DNA from 2 places in the Fictibacillus enclensis genome. Region 2 is predicted to be linked to the other one. Evidence: a T-box and tRNA genes for the amino acid it is inferred to sense, from the RefSeq annotation. Region 2 holds a T-box; the other holds one or more tRNA genes.
What was found. The T-box of region 2 lies ahead of ileS (isoleucine--tRNA ligase). A T-box ahead of a tRNA ligase gene usually reads a tRNA of that ligase, here a tRNA-Ile.
Positions count from the first base shown of each region.

Region 1 (15,349 bases), 920 kb from region 2:
TGCGTAATTTCACTCATAGGTGAACCGCTCCTTTAATCTCTATTTATTCATAACAACAGATTTTTTCCATCTGTACAATAGTCTATTTTAGCAAGGTTGTCTTTAGTTTGGCAAGAAAACGAGTCCTTTAATTCTTTTTATATACCGGAAAATTATAGCTTTTGCCAACCTGGATACTTTCCGGACGAATTCCATGATTCAAACGTTGAAAGTCCTTGGTCAGGTCGGGGATCGGTTTGGAAAGAGAGGATGGATTCAGTTTTTCAATCACTGACAGTACCGTGTCCCCGGAAGAAATTTTGACCTTTTGAGAAGGTGTGCTGTTTTGGATACTAACTGCGGCAACAGGAGCAGCCTTTTGGTTGTACGGCTGAAGAGTACCTACCTTGAGATCATAGGCAATCGTATAAACAATAACAAGTGTCAGGCAAATGTATATAAACTTTTTCATAAGCTTGTCCTCCTTTATTTAGGACATGTATATGTACCAGTAATAAATCTATTCCTGTTTTTTTGCCATTGAAGAATCAGGGATAAGTTTGCCGGGAGAAAGCTGTGTGGTGTAAAATTGGAAATGTATCTTAAAAAGAGAGAAGGATACGTGGGTACAGATGGGAAAAACAAATTATGAGGTGGAGTATAAACATGAATCGGAAAGCAAAATGGTTAATTCCAATGCTGCTTGCACTTGTTTTTATGGTTCCTTTAAAGGCATTTGCTGACGCAGCTCCCGGAGATGTCATCGTTACATTGGGGGAAGATTTGACTCCGGATCAAAAGACAAAAATTTTAAATGAGATGGGCGTATCCTCGGATGTGGATACTGTTACGGTAACGAATGAGGAGGAACATCAGTATCTCGGTAAGTATGTTTCGAAAGCCCAGTTGGGCACCCGGGCAATTTCATCTTCAAAAGTTACCCTGGCAGAAAAGGGGAAAGGGCTTCATGTTGAAGCTAAAAACATCAATTGGGTAACAGACAGCATGATTGTGAATGCTCTTGTTACCGCGGGTGTTAAAGACGCCGACATTTATGTGACCGCCCCATTTGAGGTATCGGGTACAGCAGCCCTTACAGGAATTTTAAAAGCATATGAACAAAAAGCAGATGTAAACATTCCCGAAGAAAAAAAGCAAGTAGCCAATGAAGAAGTGGTTAAAACTGCAGAGCTTGGTGACCGTATTGGAACAAAAGAAGCGACTCAGCTGATTACCGAAATCAAACAGGAGCTTGCGGATCATCCGGTAAAGAACGAGGATGAACTCCGTGATTTGATCAAACGCGTAGCTGAACGACTGGGAATCACATTGACAGATGATGAATTAAACAGCCTGGTTTCCCTTTTTAATAAAATGAAGGATTTGAACATTAACTGGGATAAAGTTCAAGACCAGTTGCAAAACGTCAGAGATAATCTTGATGGTTTTCTCAATAAAGAAGAAACACAATCGTTTCTTCAAAAATTCATCGATTTTATTATTTCCATCATAGATGGCATAAAAGGTCTTTTCCAAAAGTAAAAGGCCATACGAAAAGGAGCCGAAACCGGCTCCTCTTTTTATGCTTTTGGCTCAGGTGTTTCTTTAATGGAAAGATGTAGGAAGAGGGAAGCCACTGCCCAATAAATGATAAAAGAGAAGGGCACCTCGGTATGTAAAAGCTTCATGACCGCAAAGAAAACCGTAGGCAGGGTAACGGAATAGGCGGACATGACCCACAATCTTCTGTAATTAAGGCTTCGGCGGCTGATGTTCTGCAAAACAAGGCCGATGACGGCGAGGACAGTTACCCCAATAAACTTCATGGCTACAGTAAAGAGGTAAATGAACAAAAAAATCAATGGAAGCAAAATAGGAAGCAAATCCGAAAGTTTATTGATCCAGGAACTCACATCCTGTTTGGTCAGTGTCACATCGCCAAGCGTCTGATACGGAAAGGCTTGGGTTTCACCACCCGATGTAATGATCGCCTTGTTCTTTAACATGGCAATGACATCATTGTACTTATTAAGGTCGCTTTCCTTTACGGCTCCCGTGGTATCAAAAATAAAGGTTTGATTGTCATCCGTTTGAATGACGGGCATTTTGAGCTGTGAAGAAAGCTTTCCATCCTTTAACGTGAAATCAGGTATATCGGACTTCATGGACTGCTCAAATTCCTCTATTCCTGATTTAAAGGCCATGGAAAATGTAATTCCAAAGGGAATGGAAGTGAGAAAAATAAGAAAAAATATGTATCCGATCGCTTTTCCAACCCCTTGAAAGCGTAGACGAGCGACAGTCTGCGGGGAAAACAGACTTTTAATAAAATGATTGAAAATTCTCATGTAACTCCTCATTTCCTGAATGGTCTGTATTAATTTTAGCGAATAATGAGGAAACAAACAATGTGTAAGCCATTGGTTTGTTAAGGTTTTCAGAAGCGTCTTTACATAACATTTATAAAACTAGATAATATCAGAAGGATGATTAGTTAAAAGGGGTTGTCAAATACATTGAGTGTTCAGGATATGCTGTTTCAGTTTTTGGGCGGACTCGGCCTTTTTCTTTTTGGAATTAAATATTTGGGGGAAGGGCTCCAGAATTCTGCCGGAGACCGGCTGCGAAATATTCTTGACAGTTTAACAACGAATACATTTACAGGGATTCTCGCCGGTTTGTTTGTTACGATGCTGATTCAGTCCAGCTCCGCTACAACGGTTTTGACAGTCGGACTTGTTAATGCTCGTATGCTTACATTAAGACAGGCAGTGGGAATCATTATGGGAGCCAATATAGGTACAACGTTTACCGCTTTTATTATTGGCTTTGATGCTGCAGGCTTCGGTCTGCCATTACTCGCAGTTGGCGCATTTTTTGTTTTCTTTATCCGCAATTATAAATACGTGTTTATTGGGAGGATCCTTTTTGGTCTTGGAGGACTGTTTTTTGGATTGCAGCTGATGGGAGCAGGAATGGAGCCGCTGCAAACCTCCCTGAATTTTAAAAATATAACCGACCATCTCAATGACCAGCCGTTTCTGGGGATTGCAGCTGGGATGTTCGCTACCATGGTGCTGCAGTCATCCAGTGCCACCGTGGGTATTCTTCAACAAATGTTTTCCATGGATTTAATTCATCTGAGCGGAGCTCTTGCTGTTTTATTTGGAGATAACATTGGAACGACCATCACCGCGGTGATTGCAGCCATCGGAGCTTCACAGAATGCCAAGCGTGCCGCGCTCGTTCATGTACTGTTTAATGTCATCGGAACCGTTATCTTTGTTATTTTCTTTATTCCTTATAAAAGCATCATTGAATGGCTCACAGGGTTTATGAATTTGAAGCCGGCGATGGAAATCGCTTTTGCACATGGCTTTTTTAATGTGGCAAATGTCATTATTTTGTTTCCGTTCATCTCATTTTTGGTCTATGGTGTTACCCGGTTGATCCGGGATGATGAGTGGACCGTTGATACTCAAACGGTGAAGCTGGATGAAAAAGTGATCAACAGTTCACCTGAATTTGCTTTGCATCAGGCGAGACAGGAATTGCTGAAAATGGCAGCCTATTCCCGGGAGGGCCTTAATCAGGCGTTGCTTTTCTTTCAAACACGAAAAAACCGGTATGCGGACACCGCCATGCAGTATGAAGAGGAAATTAACAGATTTGACCGCCAGCTTACAAAGTTTCTCGTGAAATTATCGATTCATTCTCTTTCCAAAAACGAATCTACTGAGCATACGATGCTGCTAAACCTCTGTAAGGATATCGAGCGGGTAGGGGACCATATGAAAAATATGATTGATCTGGTCTGTTTTATGGCTAGAAATAATATTAAGCTTTCAGAGGTCACTTCCAGGGATTTTGAGAATATGATGATTCTTACTCAATCCTGTCTGGAAAAGGCCATTATGGCGCTCGAGACCAATAACAAGTCCATGGCAGAAGAAGTACTGTCCATTGAGGATGGTATTGATGAGATGGAAAAAACATTAAGAAAGAAGCATATTCAGGATATCAACAATAATTTGAGCAGCGGTCAGGAAAGTGTTGTCTATGTCGACTTCATCAGTAATTTGGAACGGATCGGTGATCATTCCGTCAATATTGCTGAAGCTGTTCTTGAAAGATAAAAATGCAAGATAGTAGGAGGTAAAACGTTGGATTATCTATATTGGACGCTGATCATCTTGTCATTTCTGCTAGCCTTTGCCGGCTTAATCTTTCCGATTTTGCCAGGCGCGCTGTTTCTTATACTGGGATTTTTATTGTATGGCTTATTTTATTCCTTTCAGTCATTCACTATCTTCTTTATCGTCGTGCAGGCCATTCTGCTGGCTAGTTTGTTTGTGGTGGATTATATCAGCAATTTATATGGAGTCAAAAGGCGGGGAGGATCGAAGGCGGCCATATGGGGAAGTACCATCGGCCTGCTTGTCGGACCATTTGTAATTCCGGTGGCCGGTATTATTGCCGGTCCATTTATCGGGGCGTTTCTGGCTGAACTCGTTATTGGACGCAAATCTCCCATGGATGCCTTCCGAGTCGGTGTAGGCTCGGTCCTTGGCTTTTTGGGAGGGACGCTAGTCAAGATTGTCATTCAATTGATTATGATTGGATACTTTTTGTATGTGGTTTTATAAAAAAGTGCTTGCTAAGCGGATGGGAACATGCTATATTTATATCTGTCTTCTCGACAACGGCCAACCAAGGCTGTTGAAAAAAAGAGTTGACTTACATAACGGAAAAATGATATAGTAATTCTTGTCCCTTAGAGGACAACATAATTGTTCCACAGTAGCTCAGTGGTAGAGCTATCGGCTGTTAACCGATCGGTCGTAGGTTCGAGTCCTACCTGTGGAGCCAACTATGGCGGTGTAGCTCAGCTGGCTAGAGCGTACGGTTCATACCCGTGAGGTCGGGGGTTCGATCCCCTCCGCCGCTACCATATTTTTTAGGCGATGGCGATCGTGGCGAAGTGGTTAACGCACCGGATTGTGGTTCCGGCATTCGTGGGTTCGATTCCCATCGGTCGCCCCATTATACTTACATATATGATATACTTAATAAAACCACATGGACCCTTAGCTCAGTTGGTCAGAGCGGTCGGCTCATAACCGATTGGTCGTAGGTTCGAGTCCTACAGGGTCCACCACATACAATCATACGGAGGTATACCCAAGTCTGGCTGAAGGGATCGGTCTTGAAAACCGACAGGGGCTTAGCGGCTCGCGGGGGTTCGAATCCCTCTACCTCCTCCATTTACTTTGTAAAGAGTAATAACATCCGTAAGCATTCATATCATCGCGGGGTGGAGCAACGAGCGCTACAGCACGAGTAGGCTACGAGTAACCTCGACGGATACACTTCAAGAAATAGCTTGTAGAGGAAGAGGTCAAGCTACGGAGGAATAACATCATCCGTAAGCATTCATATCATCGCGGGGTGGAGCAGTCTGGTAGCTCGTTGGGCTCATAACCCAAAGGTCGCAGGTTCAAATCCTGTCCCCGCAACCAAAGTGGCTCGATAGCTCAGTCGGTAGAGCAGAGGACTGAAAATCCTCGTGTCGGCGGTTCGATTCCGTCTCGAGCCACCATTTCTATACATACGTAACCTTTGCCTTTTTGGCAAAGGTTTTTTGTTTACAACATTTCAAAATAAATGCGTCGAATATGCTCGATTAGTGTCGACATATACGGTTTGAGAGTAAAAGGGGCTTTTTTGAGAATAAATCGGTTCATTTTGAGAATAAACACAGGAGTTTTGAGAGTAATTAAATATCTTCCGCTAATGTGAGGACATTTAAGACAAAATTTCATTCCAAAAGGGAGAGGTCTGTTACTCTCCAGTCGAAGATTAACAAAAAAATTGCAAAACTGTGCATTTTGCAGGGAATTTACCGCTTTTTAATCCATTTCAATGAAAACAAGTCATAGCGCTCTATTCCGTCGTAAAAAATAAGCTTCTTCCAATAAGGGTTTATCGTTGAAAGATAAGGGTAAATCTGATAATGTATGTGTTGTGCTACTTATTAAACATTCTTGTTGACTAAGTTTTCAATTTGGGGTTTCCCAAAATGAAATAAAAAATGAACTACATATCAAGGAGGAGATGTATCATGGCAAAGTTTGAACTGCCTGCTTTACCTTACGCCGCAAACGCACTTGAACCACACATTGATGAGGATACGATGAATATCCACCATGACCGTCATCATAAGACATATGTTGACAACTTGAACGCAGCTCTTGAAGGCCAATCCGAGTTTGAAAGCAAAAACTTGGTTGACATTCTGACTAACCTTGATTCTCTGCCAGAAAACATTCGCACGGCTGTACGCAATAACGGCGGCGGGCATGCGAACCACAGTTTGTTCTGGGAAATCCTTAAACCAGGCGGATCCAATGAGCCAACTGGTGAAGTGGCTGATGCCATCAACAACAAATTTGGAAGCCTTGATGCTTTCAAAGAGCAGTTCGCGAACGCTGCAAAAGGCCGTTTCGGATCTGGCTGGGCATGGCTTGTTGTAAATAACGGTGAGTTGGAAGTAACAAGCACTCCCAACCAGGACAACCCTGTAATGGAAGGCAAAACACCAATTCTTGGACTTGATGTTTGGGAGCACGCTTATTACCTTAAGTATCAAAACAAGCGTCCTGACTATATCAACGCATTCTGGAATGTTGTAAACTGGGATGAAGTTGAAAAACGCTACAACGAAGCAAAATAAGCAAGTATTTCAGGTGAAAGCCGGTTTCCTCAGGGGAGCCGGCTTTTGTTTTTATTGGAATTACAATAAAAACCAATTTTCCGATTGGCGAATAGCCCCTTACAAGTGGTGAAAACTACATGTGAATTGCAAAGGGGCGAGATCATGAAATTTAAATTGTTCGGAGATACAGACAGAACGAAGGAATTGCTTTTATTGCTTGTGATTGGCGGACTGTTCGCGCTGAGCACCGCTTTGTCCAATACATTCGTTAACATTTATTTGTGGAAACAGTCGGGAGAATTGAGAGACATTGCTCTATATAATTTATCCATTGTGTGCATTCAGCCTGTTGCTTTTTTTATTGCGGGGAGATTAACCAAAAAAATTGACAGGGTTATTGTACTTCGAATTGGTGTTACCATCCTGTCGCTGTTTTATTTGTTTGTGCTTTTTCTGGGAGAACAGGCAAGCGAGCGTCTTCTCTTGCTGGGAGGTCTTCTTGGTGCGGGCTCAGGGTTCTACTGGCTGGCTTTTAACGTGTTGACGTTTGAAGTGACTGAGCCGGACACGCGTGATTCCTTTAACGGTTATCTTGGTGTATTCACTTCGTTATCAGGTATGGTTGGACCTATAACCTCGGGATTCTTAATTTCCCAGCTGGATAAGTTTACTGGCTATCGCATTATTTTTACCGTCTCGTTGTTTTTGTTTTTTACAGCTGTAGTCATCAGCTTTTTCTTGAAGCGGCAAAAAGCGGAAGGGAAGTTTCATATATGGCAAATCCTTAAATCCCGGACATACAATCGAAACTGGGCGCGAATCTTGTATGCCCATTTTTTTCAAGGGATTCGAGAAGGCACATTTATCTTTTTGATCGTCATCTGGGTTTATATTATTTCAGACAGTGAATTTGCGCTTGGCACGTTCGGTCTTGTTCAATCGGCAGTATCCTTTATCGGCTATTTTGTTGTATCCCGGTACATGAACAAGGAACGAAGGAAAAAATCCATCTTTGTTGGAGGGTTGATCCTGTTTCTTTCGCCGTTCTTGTTTTTAATGAATGTCACCTTTCCTCTTTTAATGCTTTATGGTGTTGTGATCTCGATCGCCTATCCTCTTCTTCTCGTGCCATATGTTTCTCTGACTTATGATGTGATCGGGAGATGTGATAATGCGGGGCCGATGAGAGTGGAGTATATTGTTGTGAGAGAACTTTTTTTAAATGCGGGACGAATCCTTTCGATTGTTATTCTGCTGATCACGATTCAGTTCTTTAATGGGGACTACAGCATTCCTCTATTGCTTCCAATCCTGGGAGCCGGGCATTTTGTCATTTACTTTTGTGTTCGGTCCATTCGATTTTCGACCCTTCAAAAATCAGACATTGTATCCAACTACTCACAGAACAATACAGATCGAGAAGACGGCAGCAGAGTGTGACATTTTTCTTTCCGAAACAGTGATTTACTGTTACTATTATTGTAGTAAATCAATTTGTGGAAAATGGAAATGAGCAGAAACTCTTTCCATATATAGGTAAGGGTGGAATGAATGACGAAAGAAAAGAAGAAAAAGAATCATGTCCCTATACGTCTGAACGCCTTGTTTCTTGCGGTGTTCTTTCTTTTCTCAATTTTAATTTTCCGTCTGGGGTATGTACAGATTGTCCAGGGGGAAGAGTATCAGCGCTCCGCGGATAAAAAGGAAAATGTAACCGCACGGCTTGATGCGCCGAGAGGGAAGATGATGGATACTGAAAACCGTGTAGCGGTGGATAATAAACCGGTATATTCCATTACGTATACACGTACACAGAAAACAAGTGCGGAAGACCGTGAAGCCATTGCTGAAAAGTTGGCTGGCTATATCAAAAAGGACACAAAAAATGTAACAGAGCGGGATAAAAAGGATTATTTTATCTTTCTGCATCAAAAGGAAGTAGAAAGCCGCATTTCGCCCGCTGAAAAGAAGCAATTGAATGATGATCAGTATTACAAGCTTATGCTTGACCGGATCACTAAAAAGGATCTTGATTCCTTTACTCCTCATCAAATTGAGGTACTGGCGATCAAGAGGGAAATGGACAGCGGATATGCCCTGACACCACAGCGTATTAAAATCGGTGCATCACAAAAGGAGATCGCCACAATCAGTGAGCATCTTTCCGATCTGCCCGGCATTGATATTAAGCCCGATGCCAAACGGGATTATCCATATGGCGATACGTTTAAAGCTTTATTTGGACAGGTCAAACAAATCCCTTCCAGTAAAATGGATTTTTATTTATCACGAGGAAATGAACGAAATGATTTAGTCGGAACCAGTTTTCTTGAAGAGCAATACGAATCGTTGCTCAGAGGAAAAAAATCAAGTGTTAGATATGTAACCGATAAAGCAGGGAACCCGGTTGGCGAACCGGTAGAAGTAGAAGGTTCAAGGGGCAAGGACCTTACGCTTACCGTTAATATGGAGCTTCAGCAAAAAGTGGAAGACGTGATTGAAAAGGCCATGAAAAAAGCAAAATCCGGCGGATCTGCCTATGCCAACCGGGATCTTACGGAAGCTTATGTCGTTATGATGAATCCCGAAAATGGAGAGATTCTTTCCATGGCGGGAAAAAAATACGATACAAAAACCGGCCAATATAAAAACGCGCCATTTGGTACGGTGTATAACTCGTTTGCCATGGGTTCTGCCGTAAAAGGTGCGACGGTGCTCACTGGATTGCAGCAGGGAGCGATTACACCAGCCACGCATTTCTACGATGCTCCGCTCGTATTCGGTGACGGAAGGAAAATGAAATCGGCTCACTCCGGTCTTGGCAGCATCGGACCTGTGGAAGCACTCGAGGCTTCTTCCAACGTTTATATGTGGCATGTGGCAATGAAGCTTGCCGGCTATGATTATGCGCATAAACGTTTTATAGACCATCACGTGGACCAGGCATTCAGAGTATTGCGTGACTCTTATAGCCAATTTGGACTCGGGGTACCAACAGGAATCGATTTGCCTTCTGAAGCGACAGGCTACAATACAGGCATGAGCAACCAACTGGCCCAAGCGATGTTCTTCGCCATCGGACAGTTTGATACGTACACACCGCTGCAAATGGCTCAGTATGTATCGACCATTGCCAACAATGGCTACCGAATGCAGCCGCATCTTTTAAAAGAAGTACGGGAACCTTCCACTCAGCCAGGAAAGCTTGGCAAATTGGATTACAAATTTGAACCCCATGTTATGAACAAAATTGAAATGAAACAGGAATACCTCGATGTGGTCCATCAGGGCTTCCGCCAGGTTATGGTGGGAAGCCATGGTACGGCGGCTGCGTTTTTTAAAAACAAGAGTTATCAGCCGGCAGGAAAGACAGGTACCGCTCAGGTTGATGTTAAGTCGGGATTAAACAATAAAACCCTTGTTGGTTATGCACCGTATGACAAACCGGAAGTTTCTTTTGCGGTTGTAGTTCCAAAAGTCCGTGAAGGTTCAATCAACCTTGAGATCGGTTCAGGGGCGCTTGATGCCTACTTTAAATTGAAAAAAGACGGAAATAAGACGAAATAACTAGCTGTTTGTAAAGAAAACGCGTCCTTTGGGCGCGTTTTTTTTTGTGCATAAATAGTTTTTGGACTGAAACACTAGTACAGATGTCGTGGTTTCTTTACAATCTCTTAACATTAGGTTCAAACAGCGTTAATAATGGTCGCTTATTGTAGTAGATGTAAAGTGATTAACCGATTGTTGGGGGTGGGCGATAGAGACAACGACAGTATAGAAATAGCAAGATCTCTATCAATAAAAAAATCTTTTAAAACATTCTGGAGGGACCTAAGACAATGAAGAAAATGAAATCCGTTTATCTTTTGGCAGTAATGGCTTTAATCCTGGTTGTTGCCACAGCTTGTGGAAACAATAGTAAAGACAGCAGTGCGAATGGCAACGAAGGGAAAAAAGCTTCCGGCTCGATCGTTGTTTCCGGTTCAAGTGCAATGCAGCCGCTTGTAGCAGCAGCCGCTGAACAGTTCAAAGAAGATAATCCAGATGCTGATATTCAAGTACAAGCCGGAGGAAGTGGGACAGGCTTAAGCCAAGTGTCAGAAGGCGCGGTTAAGATCGGAAACTCGGATGTTTTTGCTGAAGAAAAAGAAGGCATTCCAGCGGACAAGCTTAAAGATCACCAAATTGCGGTAGTCGGAATGTCTGCAGCTGTTAATCCTGAAGTGGGTATTAAAGATATTTCCAAGGAAGATCTTATCAAAGTCTTCACTGGTGAAATCAAAAACTGGAAAGAGCTTGGCGGAAAAGATCAAAAGATTGCATTGATTAACCGTCCGGATTCTTCTGGAACACGAGCTACTTTCGTTAAATATGCTCTTGATGGAAAAGAACCTGTTGAAGGTGCCGCAACAGAAGATTCTTCAAACACTGTACAAAAATTGATCAAAGAAACACCTGGAGCCATCGGGTACCTTGCATTCTCTTACTTCACAGACAACAGCGGTGTTACGCCACTTAGTATTGATGGTGTAAAACCTACAGACGAAAATGTTCAAAAAGGTAAATTCCCAATCTGGGCTTATGAGCATTCTTATACAAAAGGTGAGCCTAAAGGATTGGAAAAAGAGTTCCTTGATTATATGATGAGCGACGAAATCCAAAACAATCTTGTACCTGAGCAAGGATACATCCCTGCAAGCAAAATGGAAGTAAAACGTGATGCTGAAGGGAAAGTTACAAAAAAGTAACGGGATAGACCGTTAAGAAGCCTGGAATCAGGGTAAGTGTCCGAATGATAATGGATATTTACCCTGTTAGGGCGTTTTGGGGAGGTACGAAAATGGATAACAAGACAATGACCATGGCAGCCAGCCAAAGGCTGTTAAAGAAATCAAACAAATCCGCACTACAAAAAGAGAAGCGGGGAAAATACCTGGTGTTGGCCAGTGCTCTATTGATTATTTCGGCGACCATTGCGATTACCATTTTTCTTGGGTCCAAAGGGTTGCAGGCATTTATCAGCAACGGCGTAAGTATATATGAATTTTTAACCAGCACGAAGTGGAATCCTACAGCAGAGAATCCATTGTATGGTGCAGTTCCGTTCATACTGGGATCTTTTGCAGTGACTTTTCTTTCCGCTTTAATAGCGGCTCCGCTCGGTATTGGCGGTGCCATCTTCATGACCGAGATTGCTCCTTCATGGGGAAAAAAGATTCTTCAGCCGGTTATCGAGCTGCTTGTTGGTATTCCATCTGTTGTTTATGGATTCATCGGCCTTTCTGTTCTTGTTCCGTTCCTTCGGGATACTGTTGGCGGACAAGGATTCAGCTTGCTCGCTGGGATGATCGTTCTCTCCATTATGATCTTGCCTACTGTAACGAGTATTGCAACAGACGCAATGAGCTCCCTTCCGAAAGGATTACGAGAATCCTCATATGCGATTGGGGCAACCCGTTGGCAAACGATCTGGAGAGTACTTATTCCGGCAGCTATGCCTACGCTTTTAACAGCCATCGTACTTGGAATGGCCAGAGCTTTCGGTGAAGCTCTGGCGGTTCAGATGGTTATCGGTAACGTTCGTTCATTGCCTTCTGCCATCACTGATCCTTCGGCTACACTGACGACCATCATCACGTTGAATATGGGACATACGACCTTTGGAAGTGTTGAAAACAATGTTCTTTGGTCTCTCGCCCTTATTCTCTTGGTCATGTCCTTTATCTTTATACTGTTGATCCGTTATCTTTCTTCAAGGAGGCAGTTCTAATGAACAGTAAAGTTGCAGACCGTATCGCAACCACGATTTTTTACTTGATTGCAGCGACCATCGTAACCGTTCTGGTGGGACTGCTTGGCTATATCATTTTTCATGGGTTTTCCAAACTTAATTTGGACTTTCTAACGTCACCGTCCAGCTCGTTCAGAGCAGGAGGGGGCATTGGCAACCAATTATTTAACTCTTTCTATATCCTCTTTTTAACCATGGTATTCACTGTTCCACTAGGTCTTGGGGGCGGAATTTACATGGCCGAATACGCGCGTCCCGGGAGGCTGACAAATGCCATCAGAACGTGTATTGAAGTGCTGGCTTCACTTCCTTCCATTGTAATCGGCATGTTCGGTTTGCTGATGTTCGTTAATTTGACGGGTTGGGGCTATTCTATCCTTGGTGGGGCGCTTGCACTTACCGTGTTTAACCTTCCTGTTATGGTTCGTGTGTGCGAAGACGCATTGCGTACAGTGGCAAGGGATCAAAAAGAAGCGAGTCTTGCCCTGGGAATCACTCACTGGCACACGATTAAAACGGTTCTTTTACCGGCCGCATTTCCAAGCATCCTGACGGGAGCGATTCTTGCTTCCGGACGTGTATTCGGGGAAGCAGCTGCATTGCTGTTTACTGCAGGCTTAACAACACCAACACTGGATTTCTCCAACTGGAATCCGTTTGACGCGACATCGCCATTGAATATTTTCAGACCGGCTGAAACCCTTGCTGTCCATATTTGGGCTGTCAACACACAAGGGCTCATCCCGGATGTTCGAGAAGTGGCGGATGGTTCTTCTGCTGTGCTGATTATTTCTGTGTTGCTTTTCAACCTGCTTGCCCGTTGGATTGGCAGTATCGTACACAAAAAGATAACAGCTTCTAAATAAATTTTTAGAAATTAGGTGGGGTAACATGAAAACTGTGATGGAACCAAAACGAACGAATACAACGTTTGCCGAGAAGCCGCTGACAGAAAAAACAGAGAAAAAGCCGGTTGCTTTGGATGTTAAACATTTAAATATTTATTACGGTGAAAACCATGCGGTAAAAGACGTTAATTTTTCGATTGAACAAAATGCGGTTACAGCATTGATCGGACCTTCAGGGTGCGGAAAATCCACATTTCTGCGCTCAATCAATCGGATGAATGATCTTATTCCGGGTGCTCGGAGCACAGGAGAGATCCAGTATGATGATGTTAACCTGATTGGTGATGACATCAACGTTGTGGCATTGCGAAAAGAAATCGGGATGGTGTTCCAAAAGCCAAATCCGTTTCCCAAGTCCATTTATAACAATATCGTTCATGCGCTAAAGTTTAACGGAATCCGTTCCAAGAAAAAGCTGGATGGAATTGTTGAAGAAAGTTTACGCAAAGCTGCATTGTGGGATGAGGTAAAAGACAGGCTGCATGAATCAGCGCTTTCCTTGTCGGGAGGACAGCAGCAGCGTTTGTGCATAGCGAGGACACTGGCCATGAAACCGAATATTCTGTTGCTCGATGAGCCTGCTTCTGCACTCGATCCGATTTCCAATGCCAAAATTGAAGACTTGATCATGGAACTGAAAAAAGAGTATACGATTGTCATCGTGACGCATAACATGCACCAGGCTTCACGTATATCGGATAAGACTGCGTTTTTCTTAAATGGTGTACTAGTGGAATTTGACAAGACCGATAAAATTTTCACCAATCCATCTAAAAAAGATACGGAAGATTACATTACCGGACGGTTCGGATAAGGGGGATGAAAATGGGACAAGCAACAGCAACACCACCAGTAACAGAAAAAGCGGTTTTTGATATCAAAAATTTGAATTTATGGTATGGCAAGAACCTTGCACTAAAAGATATTGACTTTACGATTTACAATAACGAAATTACAGCCATCATCGGACCGTCGGGATGCGGGAAATCTACGTTTATTAAAACGTTGAATTTGATGATTGAAAATATCCCCGGTGTAAGAATGTCCGGTGAAATTAACTATGAACAAACGAATCTGCTGAATGACAGGGTGGATCTGGTGGATTTGCGGAAAAAGGTGGGGATGGTTTTTCAAAAAGCCAACCCGTTTCCGAAATCCATTTACGAAAATGTGGCATACGGGCCAAAAATCCATGGGATTAAGAAAAAAGGAAAATTGGACGAAATCGTAGAACGTTCATTAAGAGATGTATTCTTATGGGATGAAGTGAAGGATCGCCTGAATACATCTGCTTTGGGTCTGTCAGGGGGACAGCAGCAGCGTCTATGTATTGCGAGAGCCATCGCTACAAAGCCGGATGTCATTTTGATGGATGAGCCGACTTCGGCACTCGATCCCATTTCCACCATTAAAATAGAGGAACTGGCACTTGAACTGAAAAAAAATTATTCGATTGTCATGGTTACGCACAACATGCAGCAGGCAGCGCGTGTTTCCGACCGAACGGCCTTCTTCCTGATGGGTGAGCTGATCGAATATGATCAGACAGACAAGATCTTTTCGGCTCCTTCTGACAAGCGGACTGAAGATTATGTTACAGGGCGATTTGGATAAAAACTAGAGGAGTGACAAGCAGATGGTTGTACGGGAAAATTTTCAGCTTCAGTTGAACGAATTAAAGGCGATGCTTGTGGAAATCGGAGAACTCACTGAGCACGCATTAAAAGAATCAATTGAAGCTCTTAAAGAACAGGATGTAGACAAAGCACTTGAAGTGATTGAGAATGACCAGCGAATCAATCAGCTGGAGGATGAAATTAATGACGCAGCAATTCTGCTGATCGCCAAGCAGGCACCGGTAGCCTCCGATCTGCGGAGAATTATTGCCGCCATCAAAATTTCTTCCGATGTGGAAAGGATGGCTGACTTTGCTGTAAATATCGCTAAATCCACCAT
Region 1 is NZ_CP126109.1:2,916,510-2,931,858, reverse strand. Features, by position in the region: gene ispG (flavodoxin-dependent (E)-4-hydroxy-3-methylbut-2-enyl-diphosphate synthase) at 1-17, opposite strand, end outside; gene QNH15_RS15440 (hypothetical protein) at 128-451, opposite strand; gene QNH15_RS15435 (DUF1002 domain-containing protein) at 646-1,521, shown strand; gene QNH15_RS15430 (DUF1189 domain-containing protein) at 1,560-2,327, opposite strand; gene QNH15_RS15425 (Na/Pi cotransporter family protein) at 2,511-4,115, shown strand; gene QNH15_RS15420 (DUF456 domain-containing protein) at 4,143-4,625, shown strand; tRNA gene QNH15_RS15415 (tRNA-Asn) at 4,774-4,848, shown strand; tRNA gene QNH15_RS15410 (tRNA-Met) at 4,854-4,930, shown strand; tRNA gene QNH15_RS15405 (tRNA-His) at 4,947-5,022, shown strand; tRNA gene QNH15_RS15400 (tRNA-Ile) at 5,061-5,137, shown strand; tRNA gene QNH15_RS15395 (tRNA-Ser) at 5,151-5,243, shown strand; tRNA gene QNH15_RS15390 (tRNA-Met) at 5,422-5,498, shown strand; tRNA gene QNH15_RS15385 (tRNA-Phe) at 5,503-5,578, shown strand; gene QNH15_RS15380 (superoxide dismutase) at 6,101-6,712, shown strand; gene QNH15_RS15375 (MFS transporter) at 6,857-8,134, shown strand; gene QNH15_RS15370 (peptidoglycan D,D-transpeptidase FtsI family protein) at 8,246-10,261, shown strand; gene QNH15_RS15365 (phosphate ABC transporter substrate-binding protein) at 10,534-11,442, shown strand; gene pstC (phosphate ABC transporter permease subunit PstC) at 11,550-12,464, shown strand; gene pstA (phosphate ABC transporter permease PstA) at 12,464-13,351, shown strand; gene pstB (phosphate ABC transporter ATP-binding protein PstB) at 13,377-14,207, shown strand; gene pstB (phosphate ABC transporter ATP-binding protein PstB) at 14,219-15,007, shown strand; gene phoU (phosphate signaling complex protein PhoU) at 15,030-15,349, shown strand, end outside.
Region 1: it has a tRNA-Ile gene. The T-box ahead of ileS (isoleucine--tRNA ligase) is inferred to sense a tRNA for this amino acid. The anticodon was not compared.

Region 2 (15,349 bases):
CATATGCATCCCGATGCATAGAAAATGAAATTCTGATGTATTTGCGCAGAAACAATAAAACGAGGTCTGAAGTGTCATTTGATGAACCTCTGAATGTAGACTGGGACGGAAACGAGCTGTTGCTGTCCGATGTGCTTGGCACGGAAGAGGATATTATTACGAGGAGACTAGAGGCCAATGTGGATCGCAAATTGCTGCTAAAAGCCTTGTTTACTCTGAATGACCGGGAAAAACAGATCATGGAGCTCCGGTTTGGGCTTTCCGGAGGAGAAGAAAAAACTCAAAAAGACGTCGCCGATATGCTCGGAATTTCGCAATCCTATATTTCCAGACTGGAAAAGCGGATCATCAAACGGCTTCAAAAGGAATTTAACAAAATGGTTTAAAAAGGGGCAGCCGCCTCTTTTTTTATTTTGAAATATATTTCCATATTGATCCGCCTTACAGATACATGAATTGCTGCTGTTTTTTTAACTGGAGGCGATGCAGTGCCGCTGCATAAAAATTCCTGCCGGGGAGATACTGATTTTGACTTAAAAACTCCCGGTAGGAGGGAAATCCATTGACCCGAAACAAAGTAGAGATCTGCGGAGTGGACACATCCAAACTTCCAGTATTAAAGAACCCCGAGATGCGTGAACTGTTCACCAAGATGCAGAATGGGGATCCTACTGCCCGCGAAACGCTTGTAAACGGCAACCTTCGCTTAGTGTTGAGCGTTATACAGCGATTTAACAACCGCGGGGAGTTTGTAGACGATTTGTTCCAGGTAGGATGCATCGGCCTCATGAAATCCATTGATAATTTTGACCTTGGACAGAATGTAAAGTTCTCCACTTACGCTGTTCCAATGATCATCGGAGAAATTCGCAGATATTTGCGGGATAACAATCCCATTCGGGTATCCCGTTCACTTCGTGATATTGCTTATAAAGCATTGCAGGTAAGGGATCAGTTAATGAACAAGCTTTCCAGGGAACCAACAGCACAGCAGATCGCCGAGGTGCTTGATGTGCCGAAGGAGGAAGTGGTTTTTGCCCTGGATGCCATCCAGGATCCCGTTTCCCTTTTCGAACCGATCTATAATGATGGCGGAGATCCGATTTATGTAATGGATCAGATTTCTGATGATAAAGCGAAAGACTTTCAATGGATTGAGGAAATCGCACTGAAAGAGGCCATGCGCCGGCTGAATGAACGTGAAAAAATGATTCTGACCATGAGATTCTTCCAGGGCAAGACACAAATGGAAGTAGCAGATGAGATTGGAATCTCCCAAGCTCAGGTATCAAGGCTTGAAAAAGCGGCCATCTCTCAAATGAACAAAAATATTCAAAGCAGTTAATCGCAGCCCGCTTATACAAGCGGGCTGTTTGTTGTACATGAAAAGGACTGCGCGCTCATATAGTGGTAACAGAAGGGCGGGGATATCATGATCAAAATTTCTGATTTTCAGGTCAAAGACGTTGTGAACATGTCAAACGGCAAAAAGCTTGGACACATTGCAGACTTGGAAATAAATTTAAATACAGGCAAAATAGAAGCACTGATCATCCCGGGGCCGGGAAAGATGCTAGGCTTTTTCGCAAGGGAGAGCGACATTGTCATTCCTTGGCGAAATATCGTGAAGATTGGAACAGATGTCATACTTGTTCGCTATATGGATGCCCAGGAAGCGACAGAGTATATTAAAGAGCCTTTTGACCAGCTGAAAAAATAAATAGCATTATACGCACATGGCCGTTCTGTGATAAAATAAATAGCATAATAACCCAATATTCCTTGTAAAAGGAGAAAATTTTCAGAAGGAAGTGTGTGTGTTGAAAGCTGAACCATTTGTACAGCAAGATAGCTTGTTCAAACTGGATGACTGGATGAGTCAGCTGCCCGGTTTAACAGCAGGAATTACATCACGGCATGATGGTTTTAGCCAGACTCCGTATTCCTCCCTGAATATGGGGTTCCATGTTGGAGACGATCCATCAAATGTTCTGAAAAACCGACAAAGCGCGAGTAAGGCCATTCATGTCCCGCTAGAGTGTTGGGTGGGGACAGAACAGGTTCATGATTCGGTGATCCAAAAAGTGACCAAAAAGGATATCGGAAAAGGCGCAAAAGACTTGGAAAGCGCAATAAAAGGCACCGATGGAATATATACAGCAGAACAAGACGTGCTATTAACTTCCTTATACGCCGACTGTGTGCCGCTTTTCTTTATGAGTCCCTCCCGACAGCTTGTCGGTCTTGCTCATGCAGGCTGGAAAGGTACAGTAGGGAGAATCGGGGCTAAAATGGTTGATTTATGGGTAAAGAATGAAGGGGTTCCGTCTGATGACATTTTTGCTGCAATGGGCCCATCCATTGGCAGCTGCTGTTACGAGGTAGATGATTATGTGATGGAAAGAGTGCAGCAAGTCCTGCCAAAAGACAAGGTGGCACTTGTCTATGAGTCAAATGGTGCTGGTCATTACATGCTCAATCTCAGGGAAGTCAACAAGCAAATCCTGATTCAGTCCGGAATTCATGAAAGCAGAATCATCGAAACTTCCTATTGTACGAGCTGCAGCAACCATCACTTCTTTTCCCACCGCAGGGAAAATGGAAAAGCAGGCAGAATCATGAGCTACATCGGTCGTTTGAAAGGAGCAGAAAGTGAATATCCAGCAGAATCTGTCAGTCATTCAAAACAATATATCTGAAGCTTGCAAGAAAAAAAACAGAAATCCACAGGACGTTAAAATCATTGCAGTTACGAAATATGTGAGTACAGAAACAGCACAGGAGGCAGTCTCCTCCGGAGTGGAACACATTGGTGAAAACCGCCAGGAAGGGCTTTTGGAAAAGCATAATGCCCTCGGCAGAGATGCCACCTGGCACTTTATCGGTTCACTTCAGTCCAGAAAGGTGAAGGAAATCCTTCCGTATGTCGATTATATCCATTCCCTGGACAGGCTTTCCCTGGCCAAGGAAATTGAAAAAAGAGCAGACCGGACCATTAACTGTTTTATTCAGGTTAATGTATCCAAAGAAGAATCAAAACACGGATTGCCGGCTGAAGATATTGTCAGTTTTGTCGATAAAATAAAAGAGTATCCTCACATCCGGATTGTCGGGCTGATGACCATGGCGCCGCATACCGGAGATGAAGAGATCCTTCGTTCTGTATTCTCAACACTTAAACAGCTGCAGCAGGACATCCAGTCAAAGCAATACGAGCATGCGCCATGCACGGAATTATCCATGGGAATGTCCAATGATTACGAAATAGCTGTCCAGGAAGGAGCAACCTTCGTCAGAATTGGGACCAGCCTGGTCGGCAAAGAATTTTAGGAGGTGCCAATCCATGAGTATAAAAAACAAATTCAAGCGGTTCTTTGATCTTGAAGAAGACGAATATGTATATGAAGAGGTTGTAGAAGAAAACGGGGCGGAAATGGAAGAAGGTGAAACCATGCCTGCCCACAGCAAAAAAAACAAGCAGAATGTTGTCAGTCTGCAAAGTGTTCACCAGCAGTCCAAGGTGGTGCTGCTTGAGCCGAGAGTATATGCCGAGGCGCAGGATATTGCAGATCAGCTGAAAAACAGGCGTGCGGTTGTTATGAACCTGCAGCGCATTCCCCATGACCAGGCGAAGCGGATCGTTGACTTTTTAAGTGGGACCGTGTACGCCATTGGAGGAGACATTCAAAAGTTAGGTCCGAATACATTTCTATGCACACCGGAAAACGTAGATGTATCCGGCTCGATTTCAGAAATGCTTGAAGGCGAATAAAAAGAACGAGGACGGTGGCATTTATTGGTTGTTTACCAGATTGGAAATTTAATTACTGAACTTATCGGCATCTATCGGTATGTTATTATCGCGTACATATTAATGTCCTGGTTCCCGAGCGCAAGGGAATCATCGATCGGACAATTCATAGCAAGAATTGTAGAACCCTATCTGGCTCCCTTCAGAAGGATCATTCCGCCGCTTGGCATGATCGACATTTCGCCGATTGTGGCCTTATTCGCGTTAACGTTTGCCTCTGCCGGTGTTCGAATTGTATTTAATTGGATCGCCCAGTCCGTTTATTAAAGGCAGCGTGGAAAAATGAGTATATATCAACATTTTCGCAAAGAAGAATATCCTTTTATTGATCAGGTATTGCAATGGAAAGATGAAGCTGAGGAGCGGTATTCGGTCAAGCTGACGGATTTTCTTGATCCGAGGGAGCAGGATATCGCCCAAAGCATCATCGGGAAGGATTCAGAAGCCTCTCTTTCGTTTTGGGGAGGCTCTTCTTTTTCAGAGAGAAAAAGAGCCCTCATCTATCCTTCCTATTTCCAGCCCGAGCCCAAAGATTTTGAGGTGTCGATCCTGGAAGTCCGCTATCCATCCAAATTCGTCAGCATTGAACACCGTGATGTTCTTGGTTCTCTCATGAACCTCGGAATCAAGCGGGGAAAATTTGGTGACATCATCCAAAATGGGGACAAGCTCCAGCTCATTGCAGCGGAAGAAATCAGTGATTATGTACTGCTGAATGTGGATCGCATCGGCAAAGCGGGCGTAAAGCTTGAAAGAGTTTCAGAAGGCGATTTGATGAAATCAACAGAGTCTTATGAAATAAGGGAGGGCACCGTATCGTCCCTCAGGCTTGATGTTGTCTTGTCGGAAATCTACAATCTGTCCCGTTCCAAAGTTAACCCGCTCATTCAGAGTTCTAAAGTAAAAGTGAACTGGCGATTGACCGAAGAGGTGTCTTTCCCGGTCGAAGCGGGTGACTATTTATCTGTGAGAGGATTTGGGCGCAGCAAGCTTATGGCCATCGAAGGAAAAACAAAAAAAGATAAATGGCGTATTCAATATGGAATTTTACAATAATTTATTCCCAATAGAAGGAATGGCATTGCGATTGTCGAAACTAGGTAGGTAAGAGAAAGCATCATTAGTGGAGGTGGCTTAAATGCCTTTAACACCGTTGGATATACACAATAAAGAGTTTACAAGGGGATTTCGCGGATATAATGAAGATGAGGTAAATGATTTTCTTGATCAGGTGATTAAGGATTATGAGCTCGTGATCCGTGAGAAAAGACACCTTGAAGAGACAGTCGAAAAATTGGAAGAGAAGCTTTCCTATTTTAAAAATATCGAAGAGACACTCAACAAATCCATTCTGGTTGCTCAGGAAACAGGCGAGGAAGTTAAGCGAAGTGCGACCAAGGAAGCCAGGCTGATTGTAAAGGAAGCGGAAAAGAACGCGGACCGCATCATCAATGAATCTCTGGCAAAATCCAGAAAAGTCGCCATGGAAATTGAAGAATTGAAAAAACAGTCTTCGGTCTACCGTACACGGTTTCGCATGCTGATTGAAGCACAGCTGGAAATGCTGAAGAATGAGGACTGGGATGCCCTTCAGCCGGCTGACCCGGCGGAAGAATATGAACTGGAGATGAAGTAGAACGCTTGACGTTTAAGCTTCCTGCGCATATAATTTTTAAAAGATTATCATATAGAGCAAACGATGAAGGGGAAAGTACGAACAGCACCCATTTTGAAGAAAGCGAGCCGGTGATGGTGGAAGACCGGTAAATGGCCTGTACAGAAGATCACCCCGGAGTTTCCAAGCTGAACGGATTAAAGTAAGCCTGGCGTTACTTCACGATACGACGACAAAGCGGGTTTTCAATATGGTTTGAAAACCTATTAGGGTGGTACCGCGGGTGGCCTTCTCGTCCCTTTATGTGACGAGAAGGCCTTTTTGTATGCTTGAAATGATTTTTTTATTGATACAGGAGGATGACAATGAATTACAAAGACACATTATTGATGCCAAAAACGGAATTTCCGATGCGGGGAAACCTGCCTCAAAGGGAGCCGCAGGTACAAGAGAAGTGGGAAGAACTGAACATCTATCAAAAGGTTCAGGAACATACAAAAGGGCGTCCTTCGTTTATTCTTCATGACGGACCTCCATATGCAAACGGCGATATCCACGTTGGCCATGCGGAAAATAAAATCTTAAAGGACATCATCGTCCGCTACAAATCAATGAATGGATATAATGCACCTTATGTTCCGGGCTGGGATACCCATGGACTTCCGATTGAAACGGCTTTAACTAAAAGCGGTAAAGTCAAAAGGAAAGAAATGTCGGTCGCGGAGTTCCGCAAAAAATGTGAGGAGTATGCTCTGACACAAGTTGACCGCCAGCGCGGGCAGTTCAAACGCCTTGGCGTGCGCGGTGATTGGGAAAACCCGTATATCACACTGAACAAAGCCTATGAAGCCCGCCAGATCGAGGTTTTTGGCGAGATGGTAAAGAGAGGATTTATCTACAAAGGCTTAAAACCGGTGTATTGGTCACCATCCTCAGAATCTGCTTTGGCTGAAGCTGAGATCGAATATTACGACAAACGGTCTGCCTCCATTTATGTGGCATTTCCGGTAAAAGACGGCAAAGGCGTACTGGATCAGGATGTGAGCATCGTGATCTGGACCACAACACCGTGGACAATTCCTGCAAACCTTGGGATTTCTGTTCACCCTGATCTGGATTATGTAGTTGTAGAGGCAGCAGGAAGAAAGCTTCTTGTCGCCCAGGCACTTCTGGAACAGCTGCAAAAAGAATTGGAGTGGAACGAGGTTTCTGTTCTCCAAACGGTAAAAGGAAAAGAGCTTGAATATGTGGTGGCAAAGCATCCATTCTATGACCGTGATTCACTGGTGATGTGCGGAGAGCATGTAACCACGGATGCGGGTACCGGAGCTGTTCATACTGCACCAGGACACGGGGAGGATGACTTCCTTGTCGGAAAACGATACAACCTGGACGTCCTTTGCCCTGTGGATGACCGCGGAGTCATGACAAAAGAAGCGCCTGGTTTTGAAGGCCTGTTTTATGATGAAGCGAACAAAAACATCACCCAAAAGCTTGAAGAAGCAGGGGCACTGTTGAAATTATCGTTCATTACCCACTCCTATCCGCATGACTGGAGAACAAAGAAACCGGTTATTTTCCGGGCAACTGCTCAATGGTTTGCTTCCATCAAAGGAATGCGAGAAGATATGCTGAATGCGGTAAAAGAAGTAAACTGGATTCCGAACTGGGGAGAAACAAGACTGTTCAACATGATCAAAGACCGTGAAGACTGGTGTATCTCCAGACAGCGTGCATGGGGCGTTCCGATTCCTGTGTTTTACGGTGAAGACGGCGAACCGATTATGACCGAAGAAACGATCAATCATGTGGTGGGCTTGTTCCGTGAGCATGGTTCCAATGTGTGGTTTGAGCGAGATGCAAAAGATCTTCTGCCGGAAGGCTTTACTTCTCCGCACAGTCCGAATGGCCGATTTACGAAAGAAACAGATATTATGGATGTATGGTTTGATTCTGGTTCTTCTCATTGGAGCGTACTTGAGGAACGCAGCGATCTTACCCGTCCTGCTGATCTTTACCTTGAAGGATCTGACCAATATCGCGGATGGTTTAACTCCTCCCTTTCCACCTCAGTGGCGATTACTGGCAAGGCACCGTATAAATCGGTATTGAGCCATGGATTTGTACTCGATGGTGAAGGACGGAAAATGAGTAAGTCCATTGGTAATGTAATGGATCCGATCAAAGTGATGAACCAGCTGGGTGCGGATATTCTCCGTCTTTGGGTTTCATCCGTTGATTACCAGGCAGATGTCAGGGTATCCGACGAAATTCTGAAGCAAGTGGCGGAAGTCTACAGAAAAATCCGTAACACAATGCGCTTCCTGCTTGGCAACCTTAATGGTTTTGATCCAAAAACCAACGCGGTTCCATTTGAAGAGCTGGGACAAATTGATCAGTACATGCTTGTGAAGCTAAACAAACTGATCGACCGCGTCAAAAAATCGTATGATGAGTATCAGTTCCTGGCCGTATACAATGCGATCCATAACTTCTGTACCATCGATCTTTCATCATTCTATCTGGATATTGCAAAAGACACCTTGTACATCCAGGCTGAAGATGACATCAAACGCAGAAGCATTCAAACGGTTCTGTATGAAGCTCTTATGGCCATCACGAAGCTTACGGCTCCAATCCTTACTCACACAGCAGATGAAGTTTGGAAATATATCCCGGGTGTAACAGAGGAAAGCGTACAATTAACAAGTATGCCGGAATCAGTTTCCTATCCTGGTGAAGAAGAGCTCGTCAAGGAGTGGGATCGTTTCATGGATCTTCGGGATGAAGTGCTAAAAGCCCTTGAAGTAGCACGTAATGAGAAAGTGATCGGTAAATCGTTAACCGCTTCGATTACCCTTTATCCATCAGCAGACGTGAAATCCTGGCTTGAGAACGTGGAAGACCTCAATAAATTATTCATCGTTTCAGAAGCGCGCATTGGAGGAACAAAGGACGAAGCACCAGAAGAAGCGGTTCAGTATGATCAGCTTGCTGTCTCCGTTAAGCCCGCTGAAGGTGAAACATGTGAACGCTGCTGGGTCGTATCTCCAGAAGTCGGCACAAATGAAAAGTATCCTACACTTTGCCCGTCTTGTGCAGAGATTGTAGCGAACCATTACGATAAAGAATAGTTTGAACAGAAGCTCCTTCCTTGCGGCCGTGCTTGCGGCTTTGGAGGGAGTTTTTTCTTTTGGCTTCAGCGAAGCTTGCAGATTTTTGTCCTTTACATTGTGCGGATCCTTCTGCATGTGCTAAAATTTGAAAGAAACATACTAAGGAATCGGAGGAAATCGAGTGTTCTATTATATACTGGCCCTTTTCGTACTTGGCCTGGATCAGGTTACAAAATGGATGATCGTGAAGAACATGCATTTTGGAGAAAGCATCACTGTGATTGAAAATGTTTTTTACATTACCTCCCACCGGAACAGAGGGGCAGCCTTCGGTATCCTGCAAAATCAGATGTGGTTTTTTATCATCATTACCATCGCCGTGATTTTTGCAGTGATCTACTACATGCAAAAGCATGCCAAACACCAGCCGCTCTTGCGTCTCGCTTTGGGACTGGTCCTTGGCGGAGCCACAGGGAACTTTTTGGACCGCATCATCCGCAAGGAAGTGGTGGACTTTCTGGATGTTAAAATAGGCAGCTATAACTATCCGATTTTTAATGTAGCAGATTCCGCCCTCGTCATTGGGGTGATTCTGATATTTATACAAACCCTAATGGAAAGCAAGAGTAAAAAGGAGAACATGAATGGAGCACATAGAAGTTAACATTGAAGAAGAGCATCAATCCGAACGGATTGACAAAGTCATTGCGTCCGTTGATCCGGGCTGGTCGCGTTCACAGGTTCAGAACTGGGTAAAAGACGGAAATGTCACCGTCAACGGAAAGCAAATCAAAACCAATTACAAGGTCAGCACAGGAGATGTGGTTTCCATTACGATTCCTGATCCATCGCCACTTGATGTGGTACCGGAAGAAATGGATCTTGATATTGTATATGAAGATCACGATGTACTCGTCGTGAACAAACCAAGAGGAATGGTTGTCCATCCGGCCGCCGGGAACTATACAGGTACGCTCGTAAATGGTCTTATGGCTCACTGCAAAGACCTCTCGGGTATTAATGGCGTACTCCGTCCTGGAATCGTTCACCGTATTGATAAGGATACGACAGGACTCCTTATGGTCGCCAAAAACGATATGGCCCATGAATCACTGGTAAATCAGTTGAAAGCAAAAACAACGAAAAGGAAATACAAAGCGATCGTACATGGTGTCATGCCTCATGATCGCGGAACCATTGATGCACCGATTGGCCGCGATAAGACCGACCGTCAGAAAATGACCGTTACAGATGAAAACAGCAGAGACGCCGTCACTCATTTTAACGTCCTGGAACGGTATGACGGATTTACCCTTGTTGAATGTCAGCTGGAAACGGGAAGAACCCATCAAATCCGTGTGCATATGAAATATATCGGTTTTCCTTTGGCAGGAGATCCGAAATACGGTCCGAAAAAAACACTGGACATCAACGGTCAGGCTCTTCATGCCGGAGTTCTCGGTTTCCAGCATCCAAGACGTGACACTTATATGGAATTTGAAGCACCACTTCCAAAAGACATGGAAGCCCTGCTCGACAAGCTTCGACGAAAAATGGGTTGACAGGACCCATTGGGTCTGCAATAATATAAACAACTGAATGATCCTTTAACGACAGTCCCGTGAGGCTGAGAAGGAAAACGGAATTAGGCTATAGGCCTAACTATGTCCTCTCGTCTATACGGCGAGAGGACTTTTTTGTGTAAACAAAAGGACATTCGCGCAAGATAAGCCATAACCAATTACAGAGTAGGTGAGCAGAACATGCAAAAAGCCGTCATTATGGACGATCAGGCCATCCGCAGGGGATTAACGAGGATCGCCCACGAGATTATCGAAAGGAATAAAGGAATCGATGATGTCGTATTGGTCGGAATCAAAACGCGGGGAGAGTTTTTGGCCAAGCGGCTGGCCGAACGGATCGAGAACATCGAAGGCAAGGCCGTAAAGGTTGGGGACATTGATATCACATTGTATCGTGATGACCTGAAAGTAAAGACGGAAAATCTTGAACCGGAACTAAAAGGAACAGACATCCCGGATATAACCAATCAGAAAGTCATCCTGGTGGATGATGTTCTTTATACGGGCAGAACCGTGAGAGCAGCTATGGATGCCGTTATGGACCTTGGCCGGCCAGCTTCCATTCAACTGGCTGTCCTTATCGACAGAGGGCACAGGGAGCTGCCGATACGGGCAGACTTTGTCGGAAAAAATGTTCCAACTTCTAATACTGAAATCATCACCGCTTCATTGGCGGAAGTGGATGGCACGGACGAAGTATCCATCAACGAAAAATAAATCATGCACATCCCTTTAAAAACGAGTCCAGAGAGACCAGCAAGGGAGGACCGAAACACAGGTGATTCTTCATGACTGTGTCTTCAACCCACCTCCTTATCTGGCATAGGAGGTATTTTTTATGCAAAAAAACATGCACAAACAACAAGAGAACCATGAAAAAAATAACCAAACGGCTGTGCTTGACGTCCGGGATGTCCCGAAGATTCATCAGTGGCTGACCTTGAGCCTGCAGCATTTGTTTGCAATGTTCGGGGCCACAGTGCTTGTGCCTTTCCTTGTAAAGCTCGATCCCGGGGTTGCTCTGGTATCGAGCGGATTGGCAACACTGGCCTACCTTCTCGTAACGAAAGGCCAAATACCGGCGTACTTGGGGTCATCCTTTGCCTTTATCTCCCCGATCATCGCTGTAAAAGCACTCGGAGGCCCGGAAGCTGCAATGCTCGGCAGCTTTCTTGCGGGTCTGGTTTACGGAGCGGTTGCTTTGATTATCAAGACGAGCGGGCTGAAATGGCTTATGAGGATTATGCCGCCAGTCGTTGTTGGGCCAGTAATCATCGTTATTGGGCTGGGCCTTGCGAACACAGCGGTGGGCATGGCCATGAATGATCCGGCAACTAAAGCATACAGCCTGTCACACTTTACGGTGGCATTGTTTACTCTCGCAGTAACCATCGTATGTTCCATGTACTTTAAAGGGATTCTGGGAATTATCCCGATCCTCATCGGCATCATCTCAGGCTATCTGTTTGCTCTATCCAGAGGAATGGTGGACCTTTCCGGTGTCAAAGCCGCAAGCTGGTTTGATACGCCGGAATTCATGTTCCCATTTGTCTCCTACACACCGCATTTTACTTGGTCCATCGCCCTGATCATGATGCCGGTGGCAACCGTAACGATTGCCGAGCATATCGGCCACCAGCTTGTTCTGAGCAAAGTGGTAGGGCGGAACTTTTTGGAGAAGCCGGGTCTGCATCGTTCCATCCTGGGAGACGGTATCGGGGTCATGATTGGTTCCCTTATCGGAGGGCCTCCGGTTACAACGTACGGGGAAAACATCGGAGTACTGGCCATTACAAGGGTATTCTCGGTGTTTGTTATAGGCGGTGCGGCAGTGGCTGCCATCTGCTTCGGTTTCTCCGGCAAGGTGACAGCGCTGATCAGCTCAGTGCCATCCCCGGTCATGGGCGGAGTATCCATCCTGCTGTTTGGGATTATCGCTTCCAGCGGTTTGAGAATGCTGATTGACAATCAGATTGATTTTGGAAACAAGCGAAATCTGATCATTGCATCCGTTATCCTGGTAACCGGAATCGGCGGAGCTGTCCTGCAGTTCACCGAAACTCTTCAGCTTGCCGGCATGGCGCTTGCGACGCTGATTGGAGTGTTTTTGAATCTGGTGCTGCCAGGCAGGGAAAACGACTCAGAACTGCTTAATAAAATGTTTGGCGTTTCAGATAACGATCCAGCTGCATAATGGTCACCTTTTAACTAAGTACGAGAGACTTGAAAGGGTGAATCCGGTTAGGAAGAGGCAATGTAAGCTTCTTTCTGTCCGGCTGCACCCTGACAACTCAAGTCAGGGTGTTTTTTTATAAAAAAATGAAGATTGGAGCTGATCTCATGAAACATTTGCTTACAATGAATGACCTTTCTTTAATGGAAATTGAACAAATATTGCATGATGCCCAAGGTTTTTCCAAGGGCGAAAAATGGAACCCGGCTGAAAAAACCTTTGCCGCTAACTTGTTTTTTGAACCGAGCACAAGAACGCGAATGAGCTTTGAAGTGGCACAAAAGAAATTGGGATTTGAGGTATTAAACCTCGACTGCGGCTTTTCCAGCACTCAAAAAGGTGAAACCTTGTATGACACGGTCAGGACAATGGAGGAAATAGGAGCAAAGGCTGCCGTGATCCGCCACAGCAAAGACCGGTATTTTGAGGAACTGGCTGGAAAAGTAAACATTCCGATCATTAATGCAGGAGACGGATGTGGGAACCATCCGACACAGTCGTTACTTGATTTGCTCACCATCCAACAGGAATTTATCGTTCTTCAGGGTTTGAAAGTAGTCATCGTTGGCGACATCCGGCACAGCCGGGTGGCAAGGTCCAACGCAGAAATCCTGCATAGGCTTGGCGCAAAGGTCTATTTTTCAGGGCCAAGAGAGTGGTACGATACATCGCTTGCAGAAGACCAGTACCTCTCAATGGATGAAGCTTGCGAGATGGCAGATGTGCTGATGATGCTCCGCATCCAGCATGAAAGACACGAATGTAAAAGCGGAATGACATCCGGGCAGTATCATGAGGCCTATGGTTTAACTCCGGCTCGTGAAAAAAGAATGAAGGATCAGGCAATCATCATGCATCCAGCCCCTGTGAACCGGGGCGTAGAGATTGCAGACGAACTGGTGGAATGCGAGAGATCAAGAATCTTCAAGCAGATGAACAATGGTGTAAACGTAAGAATGGCCGTTTTGAAATGGGCGCTTGAAGCAAATTTAAAGGAGGAAACAGCAAATGGGTATCTTGTTAAAGGGTGGTAAGGTTTTAACCGGTGCAAATGAACAGAAGGACCTTGATATTTTGGTAGAAGGCACAAACATTGCAGAGTTGGGGAACGGCCTGCGGGAAGAAGGCCATACCGTCATCGATGTGGCCGGCAAACTCATTACTCCCGGACTTGTTGATCTACATATTCATTTGCGGGAGCCTGGTGGTGAACAAAAGGAAACGATTGAAACAGGAACCAAAGCAGCCGCAAGAGGCGGGTTTACAACAGTCGCAGCAATGCCCAATACGAAGCCGGTGCCCGATAACGTTGAACAGCTTCAATGGGTCAACGAGCGGATCAAGGAAACTGGAGATGTCCGGGTGCTTCCGTATGCTTCGATTACTGTAAGACAGGCTGGAAAAGAACTGACTGACTTTGAAGGATTAAAAAATGCAGGAGCTTTTGCGTTTACTGATGATGGAGTGGGCGTACAGTCAGCAGATATGATGCTGCAGGCCATGCATCTGGCAAAGCAGAATGATGCGGTCATTGTGGCTCACTGTGAGGAAAATACGCTCATCCATAAAGGCTCTGTGCATGAAGGTGTCTTTTCAGAAAAGCACGGTTTAAATGGCATCCCGTCGATATGTGAGGCGGTTCAGATTGCGCGTGATGTGCTTCTGGCAGAAGCGGCAGGCGCACGATATCATGTCTGCCATGTCAGCACCAAGGAATCGGTACGAGTGATAAAAGATGCAAAAGCGGCGGGTATCAAAGTGACAGCAGAAGTTACGCCCCATCATCTGTTGCTTTGTGATGAAGACATTCCCGGGCTCGATACCAATTACAAAATGAATCCTCCGCTCAGAAGCAAGGAGGACCGGCAGGCATTGATTGAGGCCTACCGAACCGGTGTCATAGATTTCCTAGCAACGGATCATGCACCGCACACAAAGGAGGATAAAGACCAGGGGATGGAATTTGCGCCGTTTGGCATCGTGGGACTTGAAACAGCATTCCCGCTTCTGTACACCCACCTTGTTCAAAAGGGAATTTTAACCCTGCAGGAATTGGTAGACGGATTTACAAGCAAACCGTCTGAAGCCTTTGAACTTTCCTTTGGAAAAATTGAAATTGGCGGAATTGCCGATCTGACCGTCATTGATCTTGAGCATGAAGAAAAAATCAATCCTGATAACTTCCTTTCAAAAGGAAAAAATACCCCGTTTGGCGGTTGGAACTGCAAAGGCTGGCCGGTTCTTACAATAGTGGAAGGCAGCATCAAGTATGAGAAGGAGAGTGTTCACGCATGAAAAGGAATCTTGTTTTAGAAGACGGTACTGTATTTGCCGGGACAGGCTTTGGCAGCGAAGAAGAAAGAGATGGCGAGGTTGTATTCAATACCGGAATGACAGGCTATCAGGAAATTTTATCCGACCCGTCTTACTGCGGCCAAATCGTAACTCTGACCTATCCCCTCATCGGTAACTATGGCGTAAACCGCCAGGATTTTGAATCGATTTCTCCCGCTGTCCACGGATTGATTGTGCATGAGGCGTGCTCAATGCCAAGCCACTATCAGTCGCTCGGAACGCTGGATGAACTGCTGAAAGCAAAGAACATTCCCGGACTCAAAGGGATTGATACAAGAAAACTGACACGTCTCATCCGTAAGCATGGAACACTGAAGGGCAAGCTGGTTGCAGGAGATGCTGACATTACAGCTGTAGTAGAAGAACTAAAGTCTTCACCGCTTCGTATGGACCAGGTGAAAACAGTATCCACACAAACGCCTTATCATTTGCCGAATACAGGAAAACGAGTGGTGGTTGTAGATTATGGCGCAAAAAGCGGCATTTTGCGGGAATTGTCCCGCCGGAACTGCGATGTCATTGTGGTACCCCACAACACCACAGCTTCGGAAATTCTGCTTTTAAATCCGGACGGCATCTTGTTAAGCAATGGACCTGGGGATCCAAAGGATGTTCCCGAAGCACTTCCAATGATCA
Region 2 is NZ_CP126109.1:1,998,830-2,014,178, forward strand. Features, by position in the region: gene sigE (RNA polymerase sporulation sigma factor SigE) at 1-386, shown strand, start outside; gene sigG (RNA polymerase sporulation sigma factor SigG) at 563-1,345, shown strand; gene QNH15_RS10715 (YlmC/YmxH family sporulation protein) at 1,433-1,720, shown strand; gene pgeF (peptidoglycan editing factor PgeF) at 1,821-2,699, shown strand; gene QNH15_RS10725 (YggS family pyridoxal phosphate-dependent enzyme) at 2,653-3,330, shown strand; gene QNH15_RS10730 (cell division protein SepF) at 3,344-3,772, shown strand; gene QNH15_RS10735 (YggT family protein) at 3,797-4,078, shown strand; gene QNH15_RS10740 (YlmH family RNA-binding protein) at 4,094-4,867, shown strand; gene QNH15_RS10745 (DivIVA domain-containing protein) at 4,950-5,447, shown strand; T-box leader at 5,502-5,729, shown strand; gene ileS (isoleucine--tRNA ligase) at 5,792-8,560, shown strand; gene lspA (signal peptidase II) at 8,724-9,206, shown strand; gene QNH15_RS10760 (RluA family pseudouridine synthase) at 9,187-10,104, shown strand; gene pyrR (bifunctional pyr operon transcriptional regulator/uracil phosphoribosyltransferase PyrR) at 10,306-10,842, shown strand; gene QNH15_RS10770 (solute carrier family 23 protein) at 10,976-12,319, shown strand; gene QNH15_RS10775 (aspartate carbamoyltransferase catalytic subunit) at 12,466-13,392, shown strand; gene pyrC (dihydroorotase) at 13,367-14,653, shown strand; gene QNH15_RS10785 (carbamoyl phosphate synthase small subunit) at 14,650-15,349, shown strand, end outside.